2 regions of the Bacillus sp. NPDC077027 genome follow, and region 1 is predicted to be linked to the other one. Evidence: predicted binding sites of a transcription regulator. Region 1 holds the regulator's gene; the other holds the start of a gene.
What was found. Region 1 encodes NrdR, which represses ribonucleotide reductase genes. Its sites were predicted from a motif close to AACACNATATATNGTGTT; they were not measured.
Positions count from the first base shown of each region.

Region 1 (15,416 bases):
GATCGCCAACAACGAGCATATACGGAATTTTTTGCATTTGTGCTTCTCTAATTTTATAGCCAATTTTTTCATCGCGGCTGTCTAACTCGACACGTAAACCTTCAAGTTGCAAGCGTTCTTGCACTTTTTTCGCATAATCAAGATGAACAGATGGTGATACAGGGATGACCTGGAATTGAACAGGTGCTAACCATGTTGGGAGTGCTCCTTTGTATTCCTCAATCAGGAAGGCAACAAAGCGTTCCATCGTTGATACGACTCCTCTATGGATGACAACTGGACGATGATGCTTGCCATCTTCTCCAATATATGTGAGGTCAAAACGTTCTGGAAGCAAGAAGTCAAGCTGAACTGTCGACAATGTTTCTTCTTTACCTAAAGCTGTTTTCACTTGAACATCTAGCTTCGGCCCATAAAACGCTGCTTCGCCTTCTGCTTCATAGTAATCATGTCCAAGCTCATCCATCGCATCTTTTAGCATGGATTGTGCCTTGTTCCACATGTCATCATCATCAAAATATTTCTCTGTATCTGCTGGATCACGATAAGATAAACGGAAAGTGTAATCACTTAAACCGAAGTCTTGATATACTTCTTCGATCAAACGAACTGTGCGAATAAATTCATCTTTAATTTGATCAGGTCTTACAAAAATGTGGGCATCATTTAATGTCATTCCTCTTACACGTTGAAGTCCTGATAGTGCACCTGACATTTCGTAGCGATGCATCGTGCCAAGCTCTGCAATACGAATTGGCAGTTCACGATAGCTATGAATGTCATTTTTATAAATCATCATGTGATGTGGACAGTTCATCGGTCTTAGTACAAGGTCTTCATTATCCATTTCCATGACTGGGAACATATCCTCTTGATAATGCGCCCAATGTCCAGATGTTTTATAAAGGTCTACACTTGCAAGAACTGGTGTATAGACATGCTCATATCCTAGACGCACCTCTTTATCCACGATATAGCGCTCAATCACACGACGAATTGTTGCCCCTTTTGGTAGCCATAACGGAAGGCCTTGTCCCACTTTTTGTGAGTTCGCAAATAGCTTTAACTCTTTTCCAAGTTTACGGTGGTCACGCTCTTTTGCTTCTTCAAGAAGGCGTAGATGTTCATTTAAGTCTTCCTTGTGAAAGAATGCTGTTCCATAAATACGTTGTAGCATCTTGTTATTGCTGTCGCCTCTCCAGTAAGCTCCTGCAAGACTGAGCAGCTTGAATTCTTTTATTTTACCTGTAGATGGCACGTGAATTCCGCGACAAAGGTCAAAGAACTCTCCTTGTTCATAAATAGTCACGACATCGCCTTCTGGAATTGCTTCAAGAAGCTCTAGTTTCAATTCATCGCCAATTTCTTCAAAGCGTTTCTTTGCTTCTTCTCTTGACACTTCAACACGTTCAATAGGTAGATTGGCATTGATGATTTTTTTCATTTCTTTTTCGATTTTCGGTAAATCTTCTGGTGTAATCGCCACATCAAGATCAATGTCATAGTAAAATCCGTTTTCAATGACGGGTCCTACCCCAAATTGTACCTGATGCTCTTTTCCGTAAATTCGTTTGACCGCTTGAGCGAGTAGATGTGCTGTACTATGACGCATCATATCGAGCGCCTCTTCACTTTTATCTGTGATGATCTCGATTTCTCCATCCTCTAAAAGCGGTGTACGCAAATCTATTTCTTTGCCATTAAATTTTCCAGCAAGTGCTTTTTTCTTTAGGCCTGGGCTAATTGATGCCGCGATGTCTTCTGTTGTTGCCGTTTTTTCGAACTCCTTGACTGCTCCGTCAGGAAATGTAATGTGAATTTGTTCTGACATCTGTGGTCACTCCTTTTTTTGACAATATAAAAAACCTCGCCCCCTGGAAAGGGACGAGGTTGAATAAACGGAATCGTGGTTCCACCCTTTTTCCCGCATATGCACATATTCATCGCAAACACGGCTTCTGGTTCAATAACGGGAATACCCGTCAGCTATTACTAAAAAAATCGTTCACAGCTGATGTTCAAAGGTGGTAAAGCAAATGCACTTTGGCTAGGAAGCTTTCAGCCTATGGCTTCCCTCTCTAAAAGCTAGTGTTCATTCGTTCATGTCCTTATCAATACGGTCACTTTATGAAGTTACATCGTATTATAAAACGTTTTTTCTTCAAAATCAAGAAAGCTTCTCATTTTTTTCATGAAGATAGTCCACTGACTGCTCCTGAAACGAGGCAAGCGAAGAAAGTTCCACTCTTTCTTGAAAGATATTTTGGATCGTTTGCACCATTGAATTTCCAGCATCATTCGTAAATAGGGCAATCTTTCGTGGAGCAATTGACACAAGTGGGGCAATAAGCTGTGAATCAATATACATTGGATGCTCTCTTACAAACTGTCTGTCTATGTATTGTTTTTGTTCACGTTCTGAAGCGTAACGAAATTCCCAAATGATGAAGCGGTCCTGATGCACCACATGTACAGTGTCTAGCTTTGGTTCTTTTGTCATCACATAATCTCGAAGCGATTGAATAAAACTTTGATATTCCTGTTCCATTTTGTATTCTTCAATGGACACTTCAACATATTCCCTCAACCTTCGATCGTACTCAGATAATCTAAATGTTAAAAAAGAGCCAATTGAGAAGATGCCGTTGTTTAAAGTAATGGTCTCAAGTTCTTTTCGGAGTAGCGACTCTCTTGAAGTTCCTTGGTGAATACAAGGAATATCTTCCATATCACCTTTCATTATGCTATGAGCAATAGACAATATTTGATGCTGTTCCTCTGGGTCTTTAAATAAATATGTTTTTTCAATCATCCTGCGCATTCGTTCATTTTCTTTGCATTCCAAAAAAAAGTGAAGTAATAGAGGCCGTACAAAGCTCTCTAATGTAGCAGGTGATTCTTTCGCCTCAATGAGAAGCCTTGCATTGCCTTCTTGAATCGAGATGTGATGCCGACTGTCAAAGTGTTCAGCAAGATGTAAAAAAGCAGCGGTATCATATTCATCTTCAAAGATTATTTCAAGCATGTTTGTCCCCCCTAACGACATCTGTTACATGTATATGGGGAGATCACAAAAAATAGACGCCTAAAATAAATCAGGCATCTTTCTTTTCAATAAAAGGGGAACAGAAATAAAGACCAAATAGATCAAACATACAATGGCTAAAGCGGTGTAATTCCGACTAACAAAACTTGAGCCTAGCACATTTAATGCGATGGTTCCTGGTATGAGTCCAATAAACGTTGCAGCCACAAATACACCGTATTTCACGCGGGACGCCGCAGCCGCATAGCTGACAAAGTCAAAATGGATGGGAGCAATACGAAGTAATAAGATATAAATAAAGCCATGCTGCTCAATTTGCCTTCTCACCGCTTTTAACTGTTTGTTCTTCGGCTCGTGTTTTTGCCTACGGAAGGTCGAAGCAATCCAAACTGAGCCAACTGCACCTGCTGTTGTACTGACCAATGCATAGATTGTACCGAACACAGTCCCAAATGCCAGACCAGCTGCGAGTGAAAAGACTGTAACCGGTATGAGGACGAAAGGACGAACGAGTGACAGTAAGAAAAAGACAAGTGGCGCAAGCATCCCAAATTGCAGAATCCAGTCCTTGATGTCTTTTGGCGTTACGTGCAGGTGGTGTGTATTGAACCACCAAAGTACGAATGCTACGCAGGCAATCAATAGAGCGAAAAGCCATCTTCTATTTTTCATCTGACTCCTCTCTCCTGCCGTGAGACCTGTTGTCTAAAAATGACGGCGATTCTCGCCTTCAAGCAGCACCGGTTCTGCTAAATATAGAATACGTTCCATTAAGCGAGCTGCTTTTACTTCTTCTTTTTCTCCGCGTTGACTGAAAGTAAAATGATGCTTTAGCTCACTCTGTGAAAAGTTAGAGGAAAAGAAGGTTGGAAGTTGTTCTGCCATTCTATGCTGTAAAATGGTTCCGATTAATTCGTCACGCACCCAGCTCGTCATCGATTCTGCTCCAATATCATCAAGCATTAAAATCGGAGTGGATTTGACCATGTTTAGCTTATCCTCTAGTGTGTGATCAGATAAAGAATTCTTAAGCTCTCGCACAAATTCAGGCACATATACAAGCAGTGAAGGGTATTGCTGAGCCGCTAGCTCATTTGCAATCGCAGCTAAAATAAAGGTCTTTCCGACACCAAACTTCCCGTGCAAATATAGACCCTTTCCCTTGCCAGTTTCGTTATAGCTTTGCAAAAAGTGGGCAATTTTTTGAATGACCTCTTGTCTTCCAACTGCCGTCACATCCGCAAACGTGGCTTTCAGAACGTTTTGCGGGATATACATGCTTTTGATTAGTGCCTGTTGTTTTTTCTGTCTGTCTAATTGAAGCTTTACTCGGCAAGGTGCATATTCGATATCAATGTTTTGACCTTTGATAACAAGTTTAGGATGATAGCCATCTAAAATGGTGTTAATCTTCTCATCCTCCAAGCAGTAGGAGCACCCTTTTGATTGCTGAACAAATTCAAATAGTCTATTTAAACTCCGATTTATCATGTCTTCTTGAATTTCATCTTGATGCTCCTTTAAAAATGCTTGAACATCTTGATCGGATAAAACACTCTCTTTAATTTGATGATATCTCACATGAAAATCAGCTCGTCCTTTTAGTTTTTCAAATGATCGACCGATCGGTTCCATTTCAGTTTCACCTCACGTTAATGTGCATTATATTTTTTCATTTGCTTAAATTGGTTGAGAAGCTTTTCTTTTTCTCGTTCAAGCTCTTCCGGAGACATGTCCTCTTCTTGTTCTTTCGGCTGTTTTTTCGCTTCTTCTTCTTTCATCCACTCTGGCAGCTTTTCTTCACGAATGACTTTTCCTGCTGGATAAGAAGAGCGCTGTTTTTTCTGCTCTGCCCATTCTGTCATTTGCCTATTTTCCTCTTTTGCAATTTGCATGGCTTCAGTGACCGTTTTGATCTTCTTCCTTACCCAATGTGAGGCAATTTTTTGCATATATGTTTTTGACAGCTTCATATCGGTTTTCAAAAGCGTGTAGTAAATCAATACATTCACAACACCTGGTTCTAACTTTTGCTCAAGCATGATTTCCTCGACAACCTTTAAGTCAGCATATGTCGGTTCAACACCATCTGACATATCCTGCAAAAGCTCTCTTGGTGTAATGCTTTCAAGCTTGTCAATGAGTTTGGCATCAGGTGAGCTAGTTGACGTTTGTTCTGAAGAACCATTGCGTAGATGCCTTGGTTGGACTTGATCAATCAGTTTTGGTCGATGCCCGCTATGTTCAATTTGATACCAGTCACGTGCTGCTTTTCTCAGTTCTTCTGTTGAAATCATTTGATCTGCACCACATGCTCCAGCTACAATATTTTGCATTTGTAATGGCGTTATTCCATAAACAATGGACAATTTTTTAATGGTTTCTTTCACCTGCTTGGTGAGCGCCTTTCTAGGTATCATCATGTCGGACATGCCAGCTAATAACAAATCAAAATCAAAGGATTCATCTGAAAGTGGCGCTGCTTGGGCACGACCGACTGTCATGTATTCATAACCATCCTCTAGTGATGATGCGTCATCTAGCTCTGGTGTCATTTTTAGTTCACTTGGCTGTAGAACACGAAAAACTTCTTCAAAAGAACGTGATATATCTCTCGCTTCTTTTGGTACAGATGGGTAAGAGAAGTAATCCCTTAGTTGCGCATACTTCGCTTTCTCCACTCGGTTATATAAGAGGACATTAAGCATCCCATCTTGAAAAAATTCGTTCGGTCTCAGCGGTGGGACAAGCTCATATGTAAACAGTCTACCTTCCTCTGTATCTTGTTCATATGTCCGAAGTAATCCAATCGCTTCAAGCTTGTGCCGTTGTTCAAATATCTCATTCAAATTCGTTTGTAGCATGACCATCAGCTGCCGGTGAGGAGCAGGCTTTCCCCAGACACGGTTTTGCTCCAGTTCTCCCCATAATGTCATATATAAACTATATGCTACCGTCCCAATAAGCGGCTGATATAAAAGGGTGATAAGCTGCCTGTCGATGTCGCCGAGCAATGAAGCGCTTTTGACGACATACGGATCGACGGCAAGCACTTCCTTCCAATGCTCTGTCATATGCGAATCCTCCCTCACGCGCTTTTGTTTCCATTGTACACTCTTTTTCATTTTTCCGCTTTACGTGCGAAAAAGAGCTTGAAGGATCTTCAGCTCTTTTTCAGCGTTCTTTCTTTAATAAATCCTTTAATTCATCAATAAAGACATTGATATCTTTAAATTGTCGGTACACAGAAGCAAATCTGACATAAGATACTTCATCAATTTTGGCAAGCTCGTCCATCACCATCTCACCAACTAGCTCACTTTTCACTTCTGATATTCCTTGATTTCGCAGTTCCTTTTCAATGTTAAAGCACACATCCTCTAATTGCTTCAATGCAACTGGACGTTTTTCACATGCTTTGATCAAACCGCGCAGCATCTTTTCTCTGCTGAACTCTTCTCTTATTCCTTCTTTTTTCACAACGATCAATGGTAATTCCTCTAGTTTTTCAAACGTCGTGAACCTGTAGTGACAGCTTTCACACTCTCTTCTACGACGAATTGATTTCCCATCATCTACTGGTCTTGAATCAAGCACTCTCGTACCGAGGTGTTGACATGTCGGACATTTCATTTCATCAGCTCCGATCTTTTCCTGTCTGTATTCTTGGTAGTTGTTTGTCTAGTTCATCATAAAAAGAAAGTACGACCTTTTTGCTATAACCAAAATCCGTCGGCAGTGCCGTTTCTGTTGTGACATTAAAATCGACAGCTGTTTCAAAAGGACGAATTGAAATAACTGTTGCAACCGCGAATGCTTTTTTAGGCTTTTGCACCATCGCGCTCATTTCACCCCGTTCTGCTGAAACAGATGTAACGGTATATTGGTCATTTGAAGAAAACAATGCCTCCACTGCCTCAAATGCTTTTTTATCCGTAACTTTATAATATCGGCTTTTCAGCTCTGGCACCAGATGTCGATCACTTGTTTCCGTCTTATTTGAAAATAACCCCTGTAATTTTTGCAGTAAAGTCATACGCTAAATCCCCTTTGTCAGTACTCTTCTTTATTTTATAAAAAAAACCTTTGTTTTCCTAGAACAAAAGCATAAAGAAGAAGGGGATTTTTGGATTTTTATGTCAATATAAAAAGGAGCATAACACAGAAAGCATGTAGATGCTTTTTGTCCAGCTCCCGTTAGATCTTTTAAATTTATAGTGCTTTGGCTTTGGCTTTGGCTTGTGCCTGTTTTACTTGCACAGGTCCCATGCCACGAGGTATTTCGATGTTTTCTCTTGTTTCAGCACCTAATTCATCTCCGATAAAGTCAGCTGCAATATTCGGATCTAAATCACCGCAAGTATAAACATCTATGCTCGCATAACCATGTTCAGGAAAGCTGTGAATCGTCAAATGAGATTCAGAAATAATGACAACTCCACTTACACCTTGAGGTGCAAATTTGTGAAAAGCTACCTCTCTTACTTCAGCTCCTGATTTCAAAGCTGCATTTACAAACGTTTTTTCAATAAAATCCATGTCGTTCAATTTATCACAGTCGCATCCCCATAACTCGGAGATAACGTGACGTCCGATTGTTTCCATCATGGACCCCCCTTAAACAAGAATGAAAGAGTGAATTTCTAAGCAGCCGGACCGGACATATACCACGGGGGAAAGTTAGTCCTAAGAGGTCCTAACCCTTTAAGTACAGCCGAATGAGTCTGCGAACAAGAAGTTCACGAAAGATAGTATACTTCGTTTGGAACCATTTTGCAAGCTGTGATTTTAATGGGATGTTCACTCATCTCTTGAAAAGGGAAGTTTGTCTTTTTCTTTTCAAACGGTCGAAAGACGCTTCATTCTAGAACCCACATGCTTCACCAGATCCACAACCCGGCAAGAATAACCCCATTCATTGTCATACCAAGCCAGAACTTTCACTTTTTTCCCTTCCATTACCATCGTTGTCAGACCATCAACAACAGCTGAGTATGGATTTGTGTTAAAGTCTGTTGAGACAAGTGGCTCTTCCGTATAATCAAGGATTCCTGCTAATGATGTTTTAGAGGCGTTTGAAAAAGCTGCATTTACTTCTTCTGCTGTCACATCTTTTTTCACATCAACCACAAGATCGACCATTGATACATTCGATACAGGTACTCTTAAAGCGAGTCCATGTAACTTGCCTTTCATATGTGGCAGAACCAAAGAAAGCGCTTTAGCCGCACCCGTCGTAGTTGGAATAATTGATTGGGCACATGCTCTTGCCCGGCGTAAATCTTTGTGCGGATTGTCGATATTTTTTTGGTCATTTGTATATGCATGAACTGTTGTCATCAGACCATTTTCAATACCAAATTCATCATCCAGCAGTTTGACAACCGGAGCTAAACAGTTTGTTGTACAAGAAGCGTTTGAAATAATGACATGTTTTTCAGGATCAAGGTCATCCTCATTGACACCCATCACAATTGTTATATCTTCGTTTTTGCCTGGAGCTGTTAAAATGACTTTTTTCGCTCCTGCATCTATATGACTCATTGCTTGTTCTTTTGAATTAAATTTCCCAGTTGCTTCAATGACGATATCTATATCATACTCTTCCCAAGGAAGCTGTTTCGGGTCTCTGTTATTTAGCAAATGCACCTTTTTTCCATTTACAATCAGTGCATGTTCTTTAGCAATGACATCATGTTCATAACGCCCATGATTTGTGTCATATTTAATTAAATGTGCCAGTGTTTCGGCAGGATAGCTTGCATTAATAGCTACAATTTCAATTTGATCATCAAGCATTGCTTTTCTGAAGACCATGCGTCCAATTCTGCCGAACCCATTGATCGCCGCTTTTACCTTCATGAACAGGTCACTCCTCTATTATGTGTTATACTTAATAATTTTATTTATGAAATTAGTATATCACATTAAAGATCAATTGCCAGTATATAAACGCATGTTTTCTAAAAAGGGCGGATTTTTAACACAAAAAAAGGATGAAAACGTAAAAAAAGTAAGAGTACGTATATGTACCCTTACTTATCTGTATGTTCCCATTCATCCAATATGTTCAACAATTGTTTTCTAACAAAAGCGAAATCTTTCGTATTTTCAATGACGGCATCCGCTCGTTCTCGCTTCTCATCAAGTGACATTTGCGCATGGATTCGTTTTAATGCACCTGCTTCTTTAAGCTGATTACGTTTCATTAAACGCGTTAATTGTAACTCTGGTGTTGTATAGACAACAATGATGCGATCAACAAGTGATTCCAGCTGACTTTCAAATAAAAGAGGAATGTCGAGCACCACAAAGGTTTCTTGCTGATTGATTGCTTCATTTCGTTGCCCTAACATCTCTTTTCTTACTTCTGGATGAACGATTGCATTCAGTTTTTTTCTTTGTTTTTCATCAGAAAAGACAATGTCTCCGAGCTTTTGACGATCCAATTCTCCACTTGGTAGCAATATCTCCTGACCAAAGGTTTGAACGATTTGTTCATAGGCTGGCTTCCCGTGAAGAACAACTTCTTTGGCAATGACATCAGCGTCCACTAGGCGAATGCCTTGTTCTATTATCATTTGCGAGACTGTGCTTTTACCGCTAGCAATCCCGCCTGTTAATCCGACCACGAGCGTCAAGCTGTTTCCTCCTTTATAGCTTCCACACACCGATTAAAATGAGCAAAACTCCAGGTAAGCATGCAAGTTTATCCATCCAGCGCCAATTGGCTAAGTAGTGACCGGCACGCAATCCGATGCAAACAAAAAGCGAACTCATGATGGCGACTGTCACACTCATGACAGCAGGTGAGAAGCCTAAGATGGCAGCACCAATTCCCGCACCAAATGCATCAATGGATAAGGCAATACCAAGTAAAACGGCTTCCATTCCATTAATCGTTCCAGAGCGATCGATGTCTGCACTTGTCGGTTTTCGTAAAATTTGGATGACAAGACCGAGTGATTTCACTTCTACATTCAACAATGTTTTTTCATGTAACAACAAGTCTCGTTCCTTCGCTGGCTTGAAAAATTGGTACAGCACCCAAAGTCCAATCGCAATCAAAATACCTCCGCCAAGCTTATCTGTAACATACACAGGGAGGAATGTTGTCAATAGGTTACCAATCAGCATGGAGATCAGTAAAACAATCCCAGAACAAAAAGCAATAATCACAATGGCTTTAAGGGGAATTTTCATCTTTCGAAGTCCATACGTAAAGCCAACTGAAAAGCTATCAATACTGACTGCAATGGCTAAAAATAGGAGCGAAATTGAAATCATACCTGAACTCTTCCTTTCTGTTCATGCAACGATAATCAAGAGCCTAGTGCGTGAGACTCTTCTTCACTATATGAAGAGCAGGTGGGCTGTGTGTCAGTCTACACCTTGCCGAAACAATCAATGTTTTTTATCGTATGCATGGGTGAAAGGAAGCATGCTGATGACAATCGGGCTTTATTGCGGGTGTTTTTGGCAAGAGACACAGAAATGTGTACCTCTTCCTCCAACAACTGTTTTTTCAATCATATTTCCGCATTTCATGCAAGGTTTCCCTTTTCGATCATAAACGAGCAACTGCATTTGAAATGTACCAATATCTCCTTGAGAGTTGATATACGAACGGATCGTACTGCCTCCCGCTTCAACTGCAACCTTTAGTGTATCCACAATATGTGTATGCAGGGCTGTGCAGGCTTCAAGGCTTATTTCATTCGCCTTTGTTTCAGGATGAATGCCTGATTTAAATAACACTTCATCAACATAGATGTTACCAAGGCCCACGACAATTTTCTGATCAAGCAAGGCTGTTTTGACAGAGCGTGATGTCCGTTTTAATCGCTCCCATAAATATTTCGCTGTAAATTCATCTGAAAAAGGCTCAAACCCGAGTTGTGATAATGGAAGTTCTTTTTCTTGCTCACCAGGCTGAAATAAATGCATTGTCCCAAACTTTCGAACATCATGATACCTAAGCTCAGTACCATCTGTAAATGTAAATACAACATGAACGTGTTTATCATAAGGCTCATCTGCCTTATGTACTCGATATTTCCCTTCCATTCTGAGGTGGGATACCATCACATAATGATCAAGATGAAATAACAGGAATTTCCCTCTTCTTTCAATGATATGAATGGTTTCACCCACCAGCATTCTTGCGAACTCCTCCGGTTCCCCAGGACGTTTGATGATCTTTGGCCATCTAATATCGACCGTTTCAATCTTTTTTCCTTTGACTAGCCCGTTTAGAGTGCGCCGGACGGTTTCAACTTCTGGTAATTCCGGCATGCTCCTCGCTCCCTTTCAATTTCTCTCTTTTTTACTTTGCATCGTACCAGGATGCGCCTGAAGCGTAATCTACTTTCAGAGGTACATCAAGCTGAAGTGCATTCTCCATTACCTCTGGTACGATTTTTTCTAAAATAGCAATTTCTTCTTTTGGTGCTTCGAAAATCAGTTCATCGTGCACCTGCAATAGAAGGTTTGCCTGTAATTTTTCTTCTTTTAACTTAAATGCCATATCAATCATTGCTTTCTTAATGATATCTGCGGCACTTCCCTGGATTGGGGTATTCATTGCTGTTCTTTCAGCAAAACTTTTCACATTAAAGTTGCGGCTCGTAATGTCTGGAATGTAGCGTCTTCTCTTCAGCAAGGTCGTCACGTAGCCAGTTTGTTTTGCTTCTTGTATGATGTCTTCCATATATGTTTGAACGCCTTGGAAGCTTTTTAAATATCGTTCAATAAAGGCTGCGGCTTCTTTCCTTGTAATTCCAAGGTTTTGAGATAATCCATAATCACTAATACCGTATACGATACCAAAGTTTACTGCCTTTGCCTGTCTTCTCATGGAAGATGTAACTTCATCTTCTGAAACATGGAAAACGTCCATCGCTGTTTTTGTATGGATGTCCATATCGTTTGTAAAAGCCTCTATTAGGTTCTCATCTTGAGAAATGTGTGCGAGGACACGTAGTTCGATTTGCGAATAGTCTGCGGCAAAAATGAGCCATCCTTCTTTTGAAGGGACGAACGCTTGGCGAATTTTTCTGCCTTCCTCAAGGCGAATTGGGATGTTTTGCAGATTCGGATCTGTAGAGCTTAAACGTCCAGTTTGTGTCAGTGCTTGGTTAAATCTCGTATGGACTTTATGTGTATCCTTACGCGTGACCTTCAGTAGCCCTTCGACATAGGTGGATTGAAGCTTTCCAATTTGTCGATAATGTAAGATAGAACGAATAATCTCATGCTTGTCCTCAAGTTTTTCTAGCACATCTGCAGACGTAGAATAGCCGGTTTTCGTTTTCTTTATAGCAGGAAGTCCAAGTTTATCAAACAAAATGACACCTAGCTGTTTTGGAGAATTGATGTTAAACGTTTCTCCTGCTAAACGGTGAATCGTTTCTTCGTATTCCTTCAGCTTGCGTGTTAGCTCTTCGCCCATTTTTTCAAGGCGGTGAATGTCTACCTTCACTCCCAGTGATTCCATTTCACCTAAAATCAGAGCGAGCGGAAGCTCTAGATCCTCGTAAAGCTCATGCTGATCGTTGTTTTCTAGTGCTTCTAGTGTCAGGTCATGCAGAGCTGTAATCGCTGCTGCTTTTCTGCCAAGATGATTCTTTAACTCCTCTTCATCAGGAATCGCTTGTTTAGCGCCTTTTCCATAAACAGTCTCATCAGGGTGAGCGACATGGAGTCCGTATTCTTTTGCGACACTTGCCACATCGTCATAAGATTTCTGAGGGTTCACGACATATGATGCAAGGAGAACATCATAATTCACACCTTTTAAATTCACATCATGCCACCGAAGGGCAACAACTGCTCTTTTTGAGTCAAATACCCACTTTTTCTTCTTTTCATCTTGTGCCCATTGTTTAAAGGCGTCAGATTGCAATGCATCCTCTTTTTTGATAAAAAAAGCGCCATTTTCATTGTGAATGGCAAAGCCGATCATTTCCGCTTCATGATAGTTTTCACCAAGCTGTTCAACAACTAGGGCTGCACGATCTGTTAAGATGTCATCTGTGAGCTCTTTACATGCGACTACTTCTAACGAGTCAAAGACTTCAGGTTCATTTGTTTCTGGTGACTCTCCTACTCGCTCAAGTAACGTATTGAAGCCTAGTTCTTTAAACAGCGCAATTACCCGATCCATTTTAGGGCCTTCATAGGCTAATTCATTGCTAGTTACTTCAAGTGGTGTTTCCACATGAATCGTCGCTAGCTGTTTGCTCATCTTCGCTTGTTCTTTGAATTCCTCAAGCTTTTCCTTCAGTTTCTTACCGCTCACTTCATCAATATGTTCAAGTAAGTTTTCAACGGTTTCAAATTGCTTCAAAAGTTTAATGGCTGTTTTTTCACCGACACCAGGCACACCGGGGATGTTATCAGAGGAATCACCCATTAGCCCTTTCATATCAATAATTTGCTCTGGGCGTAGCCCGTACTTTTCTTCAATATGTGCTGGTGTATAGTATTCGACTTCTGTAATCCCTTTTTTCGTAATGGCCACCGTTGTTTTTTCTGTAGCCAGTTGTGTTAAGTCCTTATCCCCTGAAAAAATCTTGACATCAAAGCCGTTCTTTTCTGCTTCAACTGCCAGTGTACCGATAATGTCATCTGCTTCATAATTAGGCAGTTCATATCTTTGAATATTGTAAGCATCTAACAGTTCACGAATAAAAGGCATTTGTTCAGATAACTCTGGCGGGGTTTTTTGTCGTCCACCTTTATATTCCTGAAATGTCTCGTGACGGAATGTCGTCTTGCCCGCATCAAATGCAACTAGCATGTGTGTTGGTTTTTCATCCTCTAGCATTTTCATCAGGATCATCGCAAACCCATAGATTGCATTGGTATGTACACCTTTATCGCTTGATAGCAATGGTAGAGCAAAAAAAGCTCGATATGCGAGGCTATTTCCATCAACAAGCACTAATTTTTTTTTGTCTGTCATTTTCTATTCCTCCATCGACTAAGCACATAAGTCGTCTCTTATTCATGGTCGTATGTTTATTCTATCAGAGTTCATTTTGAAAAGAAAATAGCCGAACCTGCATAAAAAAAGGGACGAAAACAACTTGTGTTTTCGTCCTTCCAAAATTGGCTCCTTGGATGAAGGGGTTCTTATTCATCCTATCAATGATTGTTTAACCTATCATGAATCCATTGTAAAGATCATGTAAATTTTTAACGGCACTTCTCTATTTTTTCTTTGCTTTTAAGCTCACAGTAAAAGTTGTTCCTTTTCCTTGCTTACTGCTTACAGAAATGGACCCTTCATGTGCTTCAACAAGGTGCTTCACAATCGCAAGGCCAAGCCCAGTGCCTCCAGAATTACGGCTTCTGTCTTTATCAATTCGATAGAAACGTTCAAAGATTCGTGGAATTTCGCTTTTCTTCATACCAACACCAGTATCCGCAACATCAAATTCATGATATTCCTTTCTTGGTCTAGCAGAAATGGTAATGGTTCCCCCTTCTGGCGTATACGCTAATGCATTGTTGACGAGGTTTAAAAAGATTTGCTTTAATCTTAACGGATCTGCCATGACATGTGTGGATTCTGTAGGCACATTGATCTTTAATAGGATTCCTTTTTCCGCTGCTTTTTGCCTCAGGAGGGCTTCAATTTCTTGAATAATCTCCGTTGCATTTGTCTCTTGAATATTTAACTTAAAATGCTGTTGCTCAATTTTAGAAAGGTCTAGTAAATCTTGAATGAGCGTCTCTAGTCGGACACTTTCTTTTAATATAATTGAAAGGAAATTCGTTAGAGCTTCTTTGTCATCTACCGCCCCATCAAGAAGCGTCTCAGTGAATCCCTTAATCGAGGTAATCGGTGTTTTCAGTTCATGAGATACGTTGGCAACAAAGTCCTTTCTCATTTGCTCTAGCTGCTTTGTTTCTGTGACATCGTGAAAAACTAAAACAATCCCTTTCCATTCATCGTCTGTACTTAATATAGGAACACCATCAACCTGAAAGTAGCGGCGTTCTATATCAATGGCTAGACGGAAGAATTTACGTACCTTTGTTTCTGACATAAAGATCTCATCAATTAGCTCGACGATCTCTTCATGTGTGAAGGCATCATGATAAAGCTTGTGCATATAAATATGCTTTTGGACTTTGAATTGCTTCCTAAAAGTACGGTTAATCAGGTTAATATAGCCCATTTTATCAATCAGTATAATGCCCGCACCAATATTTTCGATCACTGTTTGAAGTCGATCTCTCTGCATTTCACCTGAGCTAGTCATCTCTTGTAAACTTTCGGCAAGCCGCTTCATCGACGTATTCAGTTCACTCGTTTCAATCATGAATTCAGCATAGTTATTCGTATCATAGTTCCCGCGTT
Region 1 is NZ_JBNNIO010000001.1:171,997-187,412, reverse strand. Features, by position in the region: gene thrS (threonine--tRNA ligase) at 1-1,831, opposite strand, end outside; gene ytxC (putative sporulation protein YtxC) at 2,168-3,025, opposite strand; gene ACQKEZ_RS01015 (TVP38/TMEM64 family protein) at 3,086-3,718, opposite strand; gene dnaI (primosomal protein DnaI) at 3,752-4,681, opposite strand; gene ACQKEZ_RS01005 (replication initiation and membrane attachment family protein) at 4,699-6,120, opposite strand; gene nrdR (transcriptional regulator NrdR) at 6,221-6,679, opposite strand; gene ACQKEZ_RS00995 (cytosolic protein) at 6,684-7,082, opposite strand; gene speD (adenosylmethionine decarboxylase) at 7,259-7,651, opposite strand; gene ACQKEZ_RS00985 (glyceraldehyde-3-phosphate dehydrogenase) at 7,886-8,908, opposite strand; gene coaE (dephospho-CoA kinase) at 9,082-9,687, opposite strand; gene ytaF (sporulation membrane protein YtaF) at 9,701-10,333, opposite strand; gene mutM (DNA-formamidopyrimidine glycosylase) at 10,508-11,341, opposite strand; gene polA (DNA polymerase I) at 11,373-14,012, opposite strand; gene pnpS (two-component system histidine kinase PnpS) at 14,260-15,416, opposite strand, start outside.

Region 2 (15,416 bases), on a different contig from region 1:
ACTGTATTTTTTTGTAATGTGATAAATTCATGTATCCATTTCATTATATTTGATTTTTATGGAAAATTGCGGCTTCTTTTCGGTGTGGAATTATTCGAAAAATGATAATATATGTCATTAAAGGGAATAGCAAGGGAGGGGTAGGGTCTTATGGAGAAAGTGCTTTCTTCTCATGTCGGTATGAAAATTAATGAATGGTATTACCATATTCAAAGATTTAACGTGCCGGACGCCGAGGCATATAAAGAAGAACTAAAATCTTTGCTCGATAACATGGAGGAAAACCAGGATTTATTATTATATTTCTCTCTCATGGAATTCCGACATAAATTAATGTTGGATTATTTGAATCCATTGGAGAATGGAAAAGAGCGTGCCAACTTTAGAGAATTAGCAATGAAGATCAAAAGGGATCAAGAGAAATTAACAGGCTTACTTGATTATTATTTTAATTTTTTCTACGGTATGTATGAGTTTGAAAACTATGAATACCTCAACGCCATTACCTTCTATAAACGAGCAGAAAAAAAGCTATCTCTTGTAAGTGATGATATTGAACGTGCCGAGTTCAATTACAAGATGGCTGAAATCTATTACCACATGAAACAAAACCACATGTCCATGCACCATATCGCACAGGCGTTAGAATGTTACCGAGAAAAAGAAACATACACAGTTAGAGAAATACAATGTTCTTTTGTCATTGGGTTAAACTATATAGATATGGGCTGCCCCGAAAAAGCCTCACCGCATTTTGAACACGCACTAGAAAAAGCTGTCGACAACTCAACAAAACGATTAGAAGGATCAGCGCTATATAATTTAGGATTAAGCTATTTTCACAACGACGAATTATCTGTTGCAATTAAATACTTTAACGATTCAATAAATTCATTCAAAGAAAGAGGATATGAACATTTAAACAAAATTCTCGATCCGCTAGTCATGTTGACGAAATCCTATTTTAAAAGTGGTCAAAGCGATCTAGGGTTATACGCTTTAAACAATGGCATTGAACTAGCTGAAAAATTAAAAAATGACATATTTGTGAATACATTTATTTTATTGAAATCATTATATATAGAAAACAATATAAACCGGATAAAAGAAGCAATGGAATACTTGGAGTCAAAGTCCTTTTTTGCGAATCTTGAAGATTTATCGAAAGATGCAGCGAAGCATTATAATAAAGCAGGAGATATAGAGCGAGCAAACGAATTTTATGAGAAGGTTCTTTATTTCCAACAACAAATTAAAAGGGGAGACTGTCTTTATGAAATTTAAGTCAGTAGTAACCATATTAATAATTGTAAGTGTGTTAGGTGCTTTTAGTTATGTTTCGTCAAACGATACCTACAATGAAGCCCAAAGAGGACATACATCAAGTATTGGTTATTTTGCCTAAATAGAAAAAGCCCTATAAGGGGCTTTTTTATTTGAATATCTTTTTCATTAACTTCTCGGATGCATTTCCCGTTGCATGTCGCATGACACGTTTCTCTATAGTACCCTTTTGAACGGCGTTAACGTCACCCATGATTTTAGATGTTTTATAAAGGAATGATCTTATTTTGTTTATGTTCAAGTATCCCACTTCCTTCATTAATATAGATTTTTGTGGGCGTGACTACAAAATGATGACAAACTATAAAACGAAGGAAACACAACAAGTAGAGAATATATGTTCTTGTGTGATTTCCTGCAAATAATTCCACATATGAAATGGAGAAGATGTTTAAACGGGTCATGTAATCATCAAATACTCATGTGAAATAAATGTGATGTGAGTGCTTGATAAAAAGGATGGTTAAGAAGACAACATCCAAAAAAATAGTACTCAAACGAAAAAGAAGCGCAGCGTGCGCTTCTTTGTTTATTTCTAGCATCCACATGGATTTGTTGGCGGGGTGACCACTGGTCTTTTGTTGATGTCAATTGTATCTTCAGCATAAAATGTTGAGCCGATGCTAATGGTTCGATTTTCTGCACGGAAGCTGTATGTACCTGCAGCAGGAAGTATCTTATGTGAAAGCTGTAACGTATATTGAGAGCTTCCGAATAAATCGAATCTTGCTGGCAAACGAACAGTTCTTCCACTATTGAGAATATATTTATCTTTTAATGCCTTGCCGTTGATCAAATCTTTTGTCGTTGCTTGAAAACCAGCTGGCAATGTGAATTCTACTGCACCGATGCTAATCACTGAGTTTGGTCTGTACGTTAAATCTATGTCAGAGAAAGACCATTCCTGCTTGCTTGTCCCAGTTATCTTGGCATATAGAGCAGCAGGTCTTGCATTTGTAGAGGCAGATCCCTCCGATGTTTTTGCACTTTCTGCTGAAACTGCTAGTGGCATTGACAATGCCATGACTAAAGTCAGCAATCCCATTGTGAACATAGTAAGTGTTTTTTTCATACTTCATTCCCCCTTGAATAATAATAGGTAAATAACAGAAGAAATCATCCATTATTTACCTATAAAATTACCATACTCCTATATGGGAGTAAATGGGAAATTGTACCCTTATTTGCTATTTTTCGCTAAAAATAGCGACCGGCATGAGAGCTTGGCGCACTAAAACCATGAAATCCGCCAACTGCTCCGCTTCCATGGAATCCACCTGTAAATGCACCGTGCTGTGTCGTGACAACACCGCCACTAGGTGGCACACTAAATGTCGCCCCATAAGGGTCATATGGTGATGCACCATAACTGAAACCCGGTCCATAATAAGGGCTAGTCATATGATGAGAATAAAAGGGATCAACCGGCTTGCCTACTTGATGATAGTGGGCATAATGGGGGTGGTTGTGTACACCGTGTTTATCGTGTTTATCATGATGATGGTGATGATGTGCGTTTGGGTGATGTAAGTTCGGTGCGTGCACATGTTCATGGTTGACCGTATATACATTTTCATACGTATGATACGGATTCGCATCATGATAATGATTTGCTTGATTATTCATTGTGATCTCATCCTTTTTTTGAAGTTGCCACATACTATGTATCATCGTCATGAAATGAGCCTTTCCAACAAAAAGAAAAGCCTCTCAAAAACAAAGCAAGTATTGAAAACATAAGAAGATCAATTGCTGTGATTTCATTTCCGTAAAACTGTGGATCAGTAATATCAGCCAGTACTCGTCTAATAAACCATTAGCTGATGAAGATAAAGCACATTTGATATCAGTCATGTCCATAGGGAAGCGAAGACAATCCAAGGCCATAAGACTAAAAAAACCGGCTTTTCAGCCGGGAAAACGAAACGCAATGAACCGTCACATATTAAAAAGTAAATCTGAATTTGCGACGCTTCTTGCACTTACAGCAGCAGACACTTTTAGGGTGATAATAGGGATCGTAGCTTCTTGAAGTATCCCAAAAATCATGCTCAAACCAATCATCTTTCTTCTTATATGACTTTTTCTCTTTTTCGTAATAATCTTCATGTTTTTTATCGTCATACATTTTATAACAGGTTGAGTAGGAATGCTTGCACTTGCACATATTCATCCCTCCTAAATGTGACTCAATGCTAGTATATGCTTCCTTTTAAAAAAGGACTGGATGTTTCTTTACAATAGAAGAAAAAGAGGCTGTATTTTGAGCGGAAAAAAATTTTTGGAAAATGTTCAAAATACAAACGAAAATAATTGACTCCATATAAAAAAACATGATATTATATTTATTTTTATACTTCGAGAAAATGTGTTATACTTATATATGTGAATACACTCGGAGGTGGCGGATTTGTTTCAAATTGGCGATAAAATTGTTTACCCAATGCATGGAGCAGGTGTTATAGAAGGTATTGAGGAGAAAGAGATTTTAGGAAAAACTCAGGCATACTATCTAATCCAAATGCCGAATATGCAAATGATGATTCCTACCGTGAAAATCAACCATTTAGGCATTCGTCCAATTGCTGATCAGTCAACGTTAAAAGACGTGATGAACAACTTTGCAGAAGAAACAAATGATGAATCTCTTTCATGGAAACAGCGATATGATCTGAATTTAAAGAAATTAAAAACAGGTGCCATTGCAGACGGTGCAGATGTCGTGAAAGATTTAATGAGAAGAAATCGTAAAAAAACATTAAATACAAGTGAAAAGAAATTGTTTGAGGACGCAAGAGATATTTTAGTCAGTGAATTATCGTTGGCACAAGGATTGACAGAAGATGAAGTCATGATTGCTTTAGAGAAAGAACTAAAAAAAGTAACAGAAACAAGCTAATACAATGTTTCAGACTGCAAACAAACGGTATATGACCGGTTATGTTGTGCAGTCTTTTTTTGTTTTCAATGAGATAAAGAATTTTCACTTCAATCTTTTTTTTGGGTGGGTACTTATCACTAAAAATGAAATAGGGTAGTATGTCGTGTGTTATCAATGATAGCATCACATGGATGTCAAACAAGCTTTTTTCATCAAGGTTTATTTTCCAATGAAAGATTTAAAAACAGGAAAGTTTTCCTGAAAAATTGAATAAAGCATGACAAACTTTGAATTTTTACGGTCAATGGTAGTAAAATGATGGCGGAGAGAGCACCTAAGAATCTAAAAGGAGCTGTTTTATGAAAAGGCTAATTTTATGCGTATTCATTTTCCTTGTGCTATGTACTCTTCTTGTGGTGAGATGTAGCAAGTCACAAGAAGAAGGACGTACACAAAAAGACTACCAAGAAGACATTGAAAAAAGCAGAAGGGATCAGCGAAAAGGAGATACATATGAAAGCTTTCAACAGCTCATTGATCATGAAAAAGATGGATATGAAATTGAATATCATGCTGAGGGCGGTAGCGATCTGCTTATTTTCTCCCCACATGGCGGTGAAATTGAACCGGGGACTAGTGAGATTGTTGAAGCGTTTAATGAACGCTATTCTACTTATTTATTTGAAGGGACAAAAAAAGAAAACAATCGTGACTTGCACATGACAAGCACGAAGTTCGATGAACCCATTTTGACACAGATGATTAAAACCTATGCTTTTTCTATTTCTGTACATGGCTATGCAAGTGATAAGCGACATACGCTTGTTGGTGGGACAGATCGGAAAATGGCAAAATCAATGGCTGAATCACTTGAAAAACACGGCTTTTCAGCAGAATTCGTACAGGAAGGTGAGCGGCTTTCTGGAACTGATCCTAAGAATATAAATAATCGAAATGCAAGTGGTGAAAGTGTACAGCTTGAAATAAGTATGGGGCAGAGAAAAGTATTTTTTCAAGATTTTGATATAAGAAAAGATCAGAAAAAGGCGTTTAAAACGTATGTTAGTGCATTAAAGGAAGTGATTCGTAAATATGATCATTCATAGCACAGTGTGTATACTGTGTTTTTTGTTAGGTATAAAGATGTTGTTTAAACTTGGTATAAAAGATAGAAATACAAGATTTGAATGTAAAATATCTAATTTATTACAATTTGCCTTAAAAACATAATTTATGTAAAATAATAGTATCAGTTTGATATGATAGATTGGGGCTGAAGTAGATGGCACATAAAATACCATCTTCCGAAGTGGGTGTGAAAATCAATCAGTGGTATACTCATATCCGCAAATTTGAAGTAGAACAGGCAGAAGAAATGAAGCATCTAGTCGAACAGGAGATTCATGAAATGGAAGAAGATCAGGATTTGCTCTTGTATTATTCCTTAATGGATTTTCGCCATCAAATGATGCTTCGGCACTTATCTCCCGTTCATGAAGAAAGTGAGCCGTTTCGTTCTGTTCACCTGCCAAAGGAAATTGAAGATTCGCAAGATGAACTGACAGGTTTGCTAGGTTACTACTTTCACTTTTTTCATGGAATGTATGCTTTTGTCCAGCATCGATACATTGAGGCGATCTCATACTATAAGCATGCTGAGCAACAGCTTGTCCTTGTCACAGATGAAATTGAGAAAGCAGAATTTTACTATAAAATAGCTGAAGTTTACTATCATATGAAACAAACGTATTTTTCAATGCATTATGCAAAAAAAGCGAGAGATATTTATAGAGAACATCGAATGTACGGCAAAAGAAGTATCCAATGTGATTTTGTTTTAGCCGGAAATTGGATTGATGTCAACCAATTTCAAAAAGCATTGCCGTATTTAGAAAAAGCATTAAAAGTTTGTGAAGCAATTGAAAGGCAGGAATGCACCTCGTTTTTCAAAGCAATGGCACTAAATAATTTGGGCACGTGTCACTACAGCATGGGGAATTATCACATTGCTTCAGAATTCTTTGAACAAGCCATTTCACTTTATCAAAAAGATCAGACGTCTACTATGATCAAATCTCTCTTTTCGCTTGCACTTGCTAGATTTAAGGTCGGTGATGTAGGTCATGCTAGCCGTTTACTACAAGAGGGGATGAAGCAGGCGGTCATGCTGAAAGATGAGATTTATCAAATGAAATTTAAATTTTTACAAGCGTTATATATGGACCAAGGAAACTGTGAAGAATTGAATATGGCTCTTTTTGGATTAAAAAGTAAAAAAATGTTTGCTGATTTAGAGGAATTAGCACTAGATGCGGCTAATTATTATAAGGAACGCGACATGTACAAGGAATCCTCAACTTTTTTTGAAATTGTGATCGAAGCGCGGACGCATATTCAAAAAGGAGATGAGATGTATGAGAACGAAGCATAACATGTCAAATACGCAAACAGAAGAAAGACTTCACACATAATGATTGAGCAGATAGACAAAACAACACCCTTTACGCAAAAATGGCGTAAAGGGCTTTTTGCCGTTATTGAGGGATCGCTTTCTCTGCGTCTATGGCACCTGCTCCGTAAATATTGGGATCTTCTTCTGCCCATTGGCCAGCGTTTTTGATGATGAGTTCTTTTACTTCATCAGGCGTGAGCTCTGGCGAATGCTCAAGTAACAATGCACAAATGCCTGCACAAATGGGTGTTGCCATTGAAGTGCCGGATAACGTTGTGTAGTCTGTTCCGACTCGGCTTGATTTATCTAGTTTATCAATGAAGGAACTTGGCGATCTGAGAGAAACGATATTGACACCTGGGGCCAAAATATCTGGTTTGTTTGCGCCATAAACAGTAGGCCCCCTGCTTGAAAATGGAGCGACGATGTCATCATCTGTCTCAGGTGTACTTTGATCATCATAGGCACCAACTGTTAAGATTTTTTGACTAACAGCAGGACTTGCAATCGTTTGTGCATTAGGTCCTGAATTACCAGCAGCCACGCAGACAACCATTCCGTGATCCCAAGCCGCATTTACGGCTTTGACTATTGGATCATCCTGCTCTTCATCGTAACGCTGCACATCTGCGCCAAGAGACATACTAACAATTCGAATCGGATCATCTGGATGTTCTTCGTTAAACTGAATGCACCATTCCACCCCTTCTATGATCGTAGACAGTGATCCGGTACCTGATTTATTTAATACTTTTATGCCAATGAGTTTCGCTTGTGGTGCAGGACCTTGATACAAACCGTCTGACGCTGTGCCGTCTCCTGCGATATCACCCGCACAGTGTGTACCATGTCCGTTATCATCATATGGCTTTGTTTTATTTTTGACAAAATCAACAAAGTCACGAATGCGACCTTCTAAATCTTGGTGCGGGTAAATGCCTGTATCAATGACAGCGACTGTCACACCTTTACCAGTCAAAGTTGTTTCGTTTCGCACGACGTCCTTTGCGAAGCTTGCTTTTGTGGCGACATCGAGCAAAGCATGCATTTTTCGGTCTAAATACACTTTTCGTATATGGTCGCCATCAGTTAACACTTTCTCTAAAGCAGAAGGTGTGAGATCAGCAGCACAACAATGTATATGAGAGAAGTGTTTTTTTATTTTTGCTTTTTTACTCTTCTTCAGTGCATGCTCTACACTATGAATACCAGCCTCAAGCGCTTCCTGTTTAAACTCAATGATGACAGGAATCTTCTTTTTCTTCTTTAATCTCCCTTCAAACACACGATGTAGAAAACAAGGAGTCCATTTAAATGGTTTATAAAGATTGAGTACAGTTTCTCGCAACGGTTGATCTAATTTGCTAGCGTTTGTTCTCACCATTTGAACCATAGAAAATCCAAACATGTTTCGACCTCCAATATTTACAATGATCACCATTCCACTCTTTACGATATGAAAGACAAAGAGTGTTTGTTCGGTTTCTTGTCCCTTGTTTTTTAAATCTTGGCTAGTGTCTCTGATCAATACAAAAAGAAAAACGCTTACATTTTGTAAAATAATTGAAAAAGCTGAAAAATATTACCTGTGTGCCGATGATAATTGAGAGAGTTCTTTTTGGAGAACTAGCAAATCATTAGATTTTTAAGAAAAAAAGGGGGGATGATAGGGTCAATGCTCATATAATCTGAATCGGTCATTGATGAAAAGAAAAAGAAAAACCATCAAAAAACGCTAAATTAAAGAAAACAGACTGGGTGGGACTAGGACATATTAAACATAACACCAGTTGTTTGTCATACTATCCTAACTGTGTTTCAAGCGGTAAGAGCCATTTCTGTGTATATAAAAGCAATTATCTTATTTTTGAGGAATCTCGTGACTTACAGTGATATGATCATCCTTGGAGAGAAAAAGTGGAAAAAATGAAAAGATATGATGTTTCGAAAATGAAAACATAGAAGCGGCTTAGAAATCTGTTAAAGGAGAACGGAAATGAAGAAGTTGTTTGCTTTGCTTCTCCTGCTTGCCATTGTATGGGGAGTGTATTATACAATGCAGGCACAGGAACAAGAGGAGCCATTATCACCGGGTGGAGAAGACGAAAGCGGTATAAATGATATTTATCGAAATTTCAAAGAACTAGAGGAAAATGAAAGCAGTGACAACTATCAGATTACGTACAATCAGGAACCAGGCAGTCGGCTTCTTGTTATGTCACCCCATGGGGGGAGAATTGAAGGTGGCGTCAGTGAAATTGTCCACTTCTTTGATAACGAATATTCCACCTATTTGTTTGAAGGTTTAAGAGAGAATGCTTTTGAACTTCATATTACGAGTACCAACTTCGATGAGCCAATCGGAGTACAACTAGCCAAGGCTCATGATTATGTGCTGGCAGTACATGGATATAGGGGAGAAGTAGGGGTAGATCATACCCTTGTTGGTGGTACGGATTTTGATCGTGCTGAGAAAATTGTGAATTCACTTGAGCGAAACGGTTTTTCTGCTGAGCTTGCTGTTACACATACAACCCTAAGTGGAACAAGCACTAATAATATTAATAACCTTACTAAAACCGGGCAAAGTGTGCAGCTTGAGATTAGTAGAAGTCAGCGTGAAGCACTTTTTGATCGCTTTGATTACCGCAGACGATCAAGCACAAAGAATGAACATTTTTATCGATATGTCAGAGCCATTCGGTCAGTACTTGATGAAGAGTACACATAAGATTTAGCTAAAGACAAGTGACGTACCTTCCTGTTACACTATAGATAGTTTTTGTTAAAAGGAGCGACGAGTATGGCACATCATCATTTTCACCTTCAGGCTAGCTGGCCTGGCAATCGAAACGATATTGGCACAATTGCATGCGCGCAATTAAAAACAAAGATTTCCATTCCAAAAGAAATGGATGGTCCTGGTGTTGGGACAAATCCTGATGAAATGTTACTTGGAGCTGCTGCGACATGCTATATCATTACACTGGCTGCAATGATGGAGCGTAGCTATTTAGATAAAGTCGATTTATTCATGAGTTCTGAGGCAATTGTGGATGTGACAAACGGTGTTTTCACATATGAACAAATCATCCACAGACCAGTCATCATACTAAGTGCAACTGCTTCAGCGCAAGATGTAGTACTTGCTCGAAAGCTCGCACAAAAAGCTGAGAATTCCTGCATGATATCTAGAGCTGTAAAAGGAAATGTACACATCACACTTGAAGAAACAATTCAATTAGGTCAATAGCATAAAGTCATTTTCTCTTTTAATTTGAGAAAGTGACTTTTTTTATGACTTGAATTCGTTTTGATCTGTGAACTTCGTTTCTTTATAAAGTCAGCGACAACATGTAAAAGGAGAGAGGGTAATCATTAACTGACAAGTATGCTTGGTTTAAAGGGTGTAGAACCATTGTTTGAGACATAAAAAAACATTTACTTTACTGATGGTAAAGTAAATGTTAACTCATAGCGAATATTGACTTAATTGCTTCATTTTATCAAGTCATTTTGTCATTGAAAGGTCTTTTTTAGTAATAAGGATATGGTGGGTAAGGCGGATAAGGTGGCGGGTACGGGTAGCCATATCCATAACCAGGTGCTAGAAGTGATCCAGCTAGTAAGCCGCCAGTGAAACCACCTAAAAACGGAGGGCCGAAAAACCCAAATCCAGGACGGCCAAACCCAAATCCAGGGCGTCCAAAACCGAAGCCAGGTCGACCAAAGCCGAAAGGCCTTCTTATATCTTCAGGGAAATAGTGGGGCTGAAATTCATTCATAAAAAAAGACTCCTTTCACATAAAATCACTGTAACTGGGATCAGTGTATTCTGCCTACGTAAATGTGTTTGGGTCATAGCCTAAAATAGGGAGGAATGCGGAAAAATGGGCTTATATCAATCTGATTGGGCAATGTGTCCACCACATGCGCATGCCTATAAAGCACGTACAGATGTAACAGAGGGACACTATCATTTAATTGAGGGGATTTCTCAGCCAGTCAACGGTAGCAACACCGACAAACATACTCATTTTTATAGAGGCATCACATCCTTTGAGAAGGGGCATTTTCACAGATATTACGGTATAACAGGACCTGCAATTCCAAGGGTCGATGGTACACATTATCATGAAATCAGTGAAGTTACCTACTCAGCATATACAGATCCTGTCCCGATTCCTTATGGCGGCGTTGTCTTTAGTACTGAAGAACGACCAACACACACTCATCGCTTAAAAGGAAAAACGTATGAAATTGTAGGAAATGAACCACTAGGCTGGTAAAAAAGGAGAGTTTCTTCTATTAATAGAATGGATAACATAGGAGAGGAAGTATAAGTTATGCTATACTGTAGGCAGTTTGTAAAAGAGAGTGATGTCATATGAAAAGTAAAAAACAGCCAGTTATTGTGATTGTTGGTCCGACAGCTGTTGGGAAAACAAAATTAAGTATTGATATAGCCAAAGCGTTTAATGGAGAGATCATTAGTGGCGACTCGATGCAAATATACAAGGGAATGGATATTGGCACAGCAAAAATTACACGAGAAGAAATGGATGGCGTGCCCCACCATTTGATTGATATAAAGCATCCAGAGGAATCTTTTTCTACAGCAGAGTTTCAGCAGTTGGTTCGCTTAAAAATGGATGAAATTGCCGAAAGAGGCAAGGTGCCAATGATTGTTGGAGGAACGGGACTTTATATCCAGTCCGTTCTTTACGATTATACCTTCACTGATGAAGGAAGTGATTCCTCGTTTCGAAAAGAAATGGAACTGTATGAGAAAGAACATGGTGTCATGAAACTTCATGAGAAGCTTAAAATAGTAGATCCAGAAGCGGCCGAGGCGATTCACCCCAATAATGTTCGTCGGGTCATACGTGCATTAGAAGTGATACATACGTCAGGAAGAAAAATGTCGAATATGCAAAAAGCTGATCAGCAAATTCCGCTCTATCATGCAGCGATAATTGGGCTGACAATGGACCGTGTCGTTTTATATGAGCGTATTCATCAAAGAATTGATGTGATGATCAATGATGGCTTGGTAGAAGAAGTAGAGACCTTATTTCAAGCGGGTATTAAAGATTGTCAATCGGTTCAAGCGATTGGATATAAAGAACTTTATGCTTATTTGAAAGGTGAGTCCTCACTTAACGAAGCCATTGAGCAATTAAAGCAAAATTCACGCAGATACGCGAAACGCCAGTTAACGTGGTTTCGAAACAAAATGGATGTCATTTGGTTTGATATGACACCTCCTTGCCACTTTTCAGATAAAAAAGATGAAATTTTCACTTATATAGCAGGAAAGCTTGGACTTAAAGCGAAACTGTAGTTATCAGAATCAAGGAGGACGAAACATGAAACCGATTAATATTCAGGACCAATTTTTGAATCAGATCCGCAAAGATAACACATTTGTTACTGTATTTTTATTAAATGGCTTTCAGCTTCGCGGACAAGTAAAAGGATTTGATAATTTCACGGTGCTGCTTGAAACAGAAGGGAAGCAGCAGCTTATTTATAAACATGCAATTTCTACATTCGCTCCACAAAAAAATGTGAGCCTCGAGCTAGAATAATTGTTCGTAGTGTGAGATAGCCCCCGCCTGAGCATCGAATAGACCGGCATACAACCGCTTCTTTCTTTGTCAATGTACAGGGGGCTATTTCTCATGCCCTGAAACCTTTTCCGTTTTTTTTCGTACGAGAGAAGGATGGAAAAAGATGAAAAGGTGGTATACATATGGAGAACACGGAGCTTGAGTTAAGAAGAATTAAGGTGATCCTTATTCTTATTGGTATTATTTTATTATTTACAGCTTGTTCAATCATGAATAACGACAGTATACGTTTAGAGAGAGAGGAAAGCCATTATGATCATGGCGATTCTTTTGATGATGAATTGAAATCTGCAATCCCTTTAAAAAATAATCATTTTGCGGTTATCGAGGATCGATTTGTCACAATATATCGGTTCGATGAGAAAACAAACGAACTTCAATATATCACAAGCAAGGATACAGATGAGTTTTATGATGATGATGAAGATGTGGAGTAAGCAAGGAAATTTACAAACGTAAATGAAGCCGCTACACTATAAACATGTGAAAAGATATCTCGGATAGAAAAGGGTGAGTGGATGAAACACCAAATTAAAATTAATCATTGGGAACAAACTTGTGAAGATGATTCCTGCTTCGAATACGGAACGAGTGTTTCTGTTAACGGGAAGGAACTCGTAAGGGAAGCTTCGATCGTATCTGCACTAGAAGCTGTATTAAAAGAAATAGGTGTTGAAGTCGAACTGACAGAAGTATCAGAAGATTTACAGTGCGATGCGTACAAAAAATAAAACAAAAAGTCTAGTCTTCTAAGCGAATTTTTTTCGTGTTATGATAGATTTCGGTTTGAGTTGAATAGTGAGTAGGGCTGCCAATACGGATCATGCTCTGCTCTATTTATTTGAATGTACGAGTTCGGCTCTTAGCAGTTCGGCCGGATTGGTTAATTTTTTTCGTTCAGCATATCTATATATTGTGTTTCGGAATAACATGGTATACTATATATAGTGAAAGGTGAAAGAAACCCAAGAATACTAAATTAGGTCGTGATGGAATTGATTCAAATCGTATTCGATTCAAAAACAGGAAATGTTCAACGCTTTTTGGACAAGATCCCTTTTACAGACAAACGAAAACTGACTGGAGAAGAGTTTTTGGATTCGCCGTTTATTCTCGTCACATATACGACAGGATTTGGACAAGTCCCGAGTGCCACACAGGAATTCTTAGAGAAGAATGCCCATTTGCTATTAGGTGTAGCAGTGAGTGGAAACAAAGTGTGGGGAGATAATTTTGCAAAAAGCGCCGATACGATTTCTAAACAATATCAAGTTCCGATTCTGCACACCTTTGAATTAAGCGGAACAAAAAGGGATGTTGAGTTGTTTACACAGGAGGTAGAAAGAATTGTCACAAAATCAAGTTCCAAAATGGATACAATTAAATAACGAGATTATGATTCAGAAAGAAGGAAAGTTTCAGTTCGACAAGGACAAAGAAGCTGTACATAGTTATTTCGTAGATTATATTAATCAAAACACAGTCTTCTTTCACAATCTAGAAGAGAAGATTCATTACTTAATAGAAAATGACTACTATGAAGAAGAATTTCTAAGTCAATATAGCATGGCAGACATTAAAGAAGTGTTCGAAGCAGCCTATGCAAAAAAATTCAGGTTCCCATCCTTTATGAGTGCATTTAAGTTCTACAATGACTACGCATTGAAAACAAATGATAAAAAGAAGATTCTTGAACGCTATGAAGACCGCATTTCGATTGTTGCTTTGTTCTTCGCTGACGGCGATAAACAAAAGGCACTTGACTATGTCGAACTGATGATCAATCAAGAATATCAGCCAAGTACACCAACATTCTTAAATGCAGGGCGGAAACGTCGCGGTGAACTTGTCAGCTGCTTCTTGCTTGAAGTAAATGACTCATTAAACGATATTTCAAGAGCAATTGATATCTCGATGCAGCTCTCGAAGCTAGGCGGTGGTGTCAGTCTTAACCTATCAAAGCTACGTGCAAAAGGCGAAGCAATTAAAGATGTAGAAAATGCCACAAAAGGTGTCGTTGGCGTCATGAAGCTTCTTGATAACGCCTTTCGTTATGCAGATCAAATGGGACAAAGACAAGGCTCAGGCAGTGCATATCTAAACATTTTCCACCGCGATATTAATGATTTTCTTGATACGAAAAAAATCTCTGCGGATGAAGATGTTCGCGTCAAAACACTTTCAATTGGTGTTGTCATCCCAGATAAGTTTATTGAACTTGCTCGTGAAGATAAAACGGCATATACGTTCTATCCACATACGGTATATAAAGCATACGGACAGCACCTCGATGAAATGGACATGGAAGTCATGTACGATGAACTTGTCGATAACCCTGAGGTGAAAAAGGAAAAAGTCAACCCACGAAAGCTACTTGAAAAATTAGCAGTTCTTCGTTCAGAATCCGGCTATCCTTATATTATGTTCCAAGATAATGTGAACAGAGAGCACGCACTTAATCACATTTCACGCGTGAAATTCTCGAATCTCTGCTCAGAAGTCCTTCAAGCATCAGAAGTGTCTTCGTATACAGATTACGATCAAGAAGATGAAATTGGACTAGATATTTCATGTAACCTCGGTTCGTTAAATATCATGAACGTGATGAAAAATAAATCAATTGAAAAATCAGTCAAACTTGCGACAGATTCATTGACGCTTGTCTCTGAAACGACTGACATCCGAAATGCACCGGCAGTCAGAAAAGCAAATAAAGCCATGAAATCAATCGGACTCGGTGCGATGAACCTGCACGGCTATTTATCACAAAACAATATTGCGTATGAAAGTGAAGAAGCAAGAGACTTTGCCAATACCTTCTTTATGATGGTGAACTTCTATTCTATAAAACGCTCAAGCGAAATTGCCAAAGAGCAAGGTGAGACGTTCCATCGTTATGAAGGCTCTAGTTATGCAACTGGTGAATACTTCGATAAATACTTATCAAATGATTTCACGCCGAAAACAGAAAAGGCAGCTGGGCTATTTGAAGGTATGCACATTCCGACAAAAGAAGATTGGGAAGAGCTCAAGCAATTTGTTGCAGAACACGGCATGTATCATAGCTATCGATTATGCATAGCGCCAACAGGCTCAATTTCTTATG
Region 2 is NZ_JBNNIO010000003.1:785,499-800,914, forward strand. Features, by position in the region: gene ACQKEZ_RS14420 (aspartate phosphatase) at 151-1,284, shown strand; gene bslA (biofilm surface layer hydrophobin BslA) at 1,880-2,416, opposite strand; gene ACQKEZ_RS14430 (hypothetical protein) at 2,542-2,970, opposite strand; gene ACQKEZ_RS14435 (CarD family transcriptional regulator) at 3,755-4,243, shown strand; gene ACQKEZ_RS14440 (poly-gamma-glutamate hydrolase family protein) at 4,585-5,331, shown strand; gene ACQKEZ_RS14445 (tetratricopeptide repeat protein) at 5,508-6,656, shown strand; gene ACQKEZ_RS14450 (S8 family peptidase) at 6,760-8,085, opposite strand; gene ACQKEZ_RS14455 (poly-gamma-glutamate hydrolase family protein) at 8,674-9,408, shown strand; gene ACQKEZ_RS14460 (OsmC family protein) at 9,481-9,930, shown strand; gene ACQKEZ_RS14465 (spore coat protein) at 10,214-10,462, opposite strand; gene ACQKEZ_RS14470 (YmaF family protein) at 10,568-10,966, shown strand; gene miaA (tRNA (adenosine(37)-N6)-dimethylallyltransferase MiaA) at 11,065-12,021, shown strand; gene hfq (RNA chaperone Hfq) at 12,047-12,268, shown strand; gene ACQKEZ_RS14485 (YmzC family protein) at 12,433-12,747, shown strand; gene ACQKEZ_RS14490 (hypothetical protein) at 12,829-13,041, shown strand; gene nrdI (class Ib ribonucleoside-diphosphate reductase assembly flavoprotein NrdI) at 13,306-13,698, shown strand; gene nrdE (class 1b ribonucleoside-diphosphate reductase subunit alpha) at 13,658-15,416, shown strand, end outside.
Region 2: a site for NrdR is predicted at 13,213-13,230, ahead of nrdI (class Ib ribonucleoside-diphosphate reductase assembly flavoprotein NrdI). Genes of this name have one in related genera too.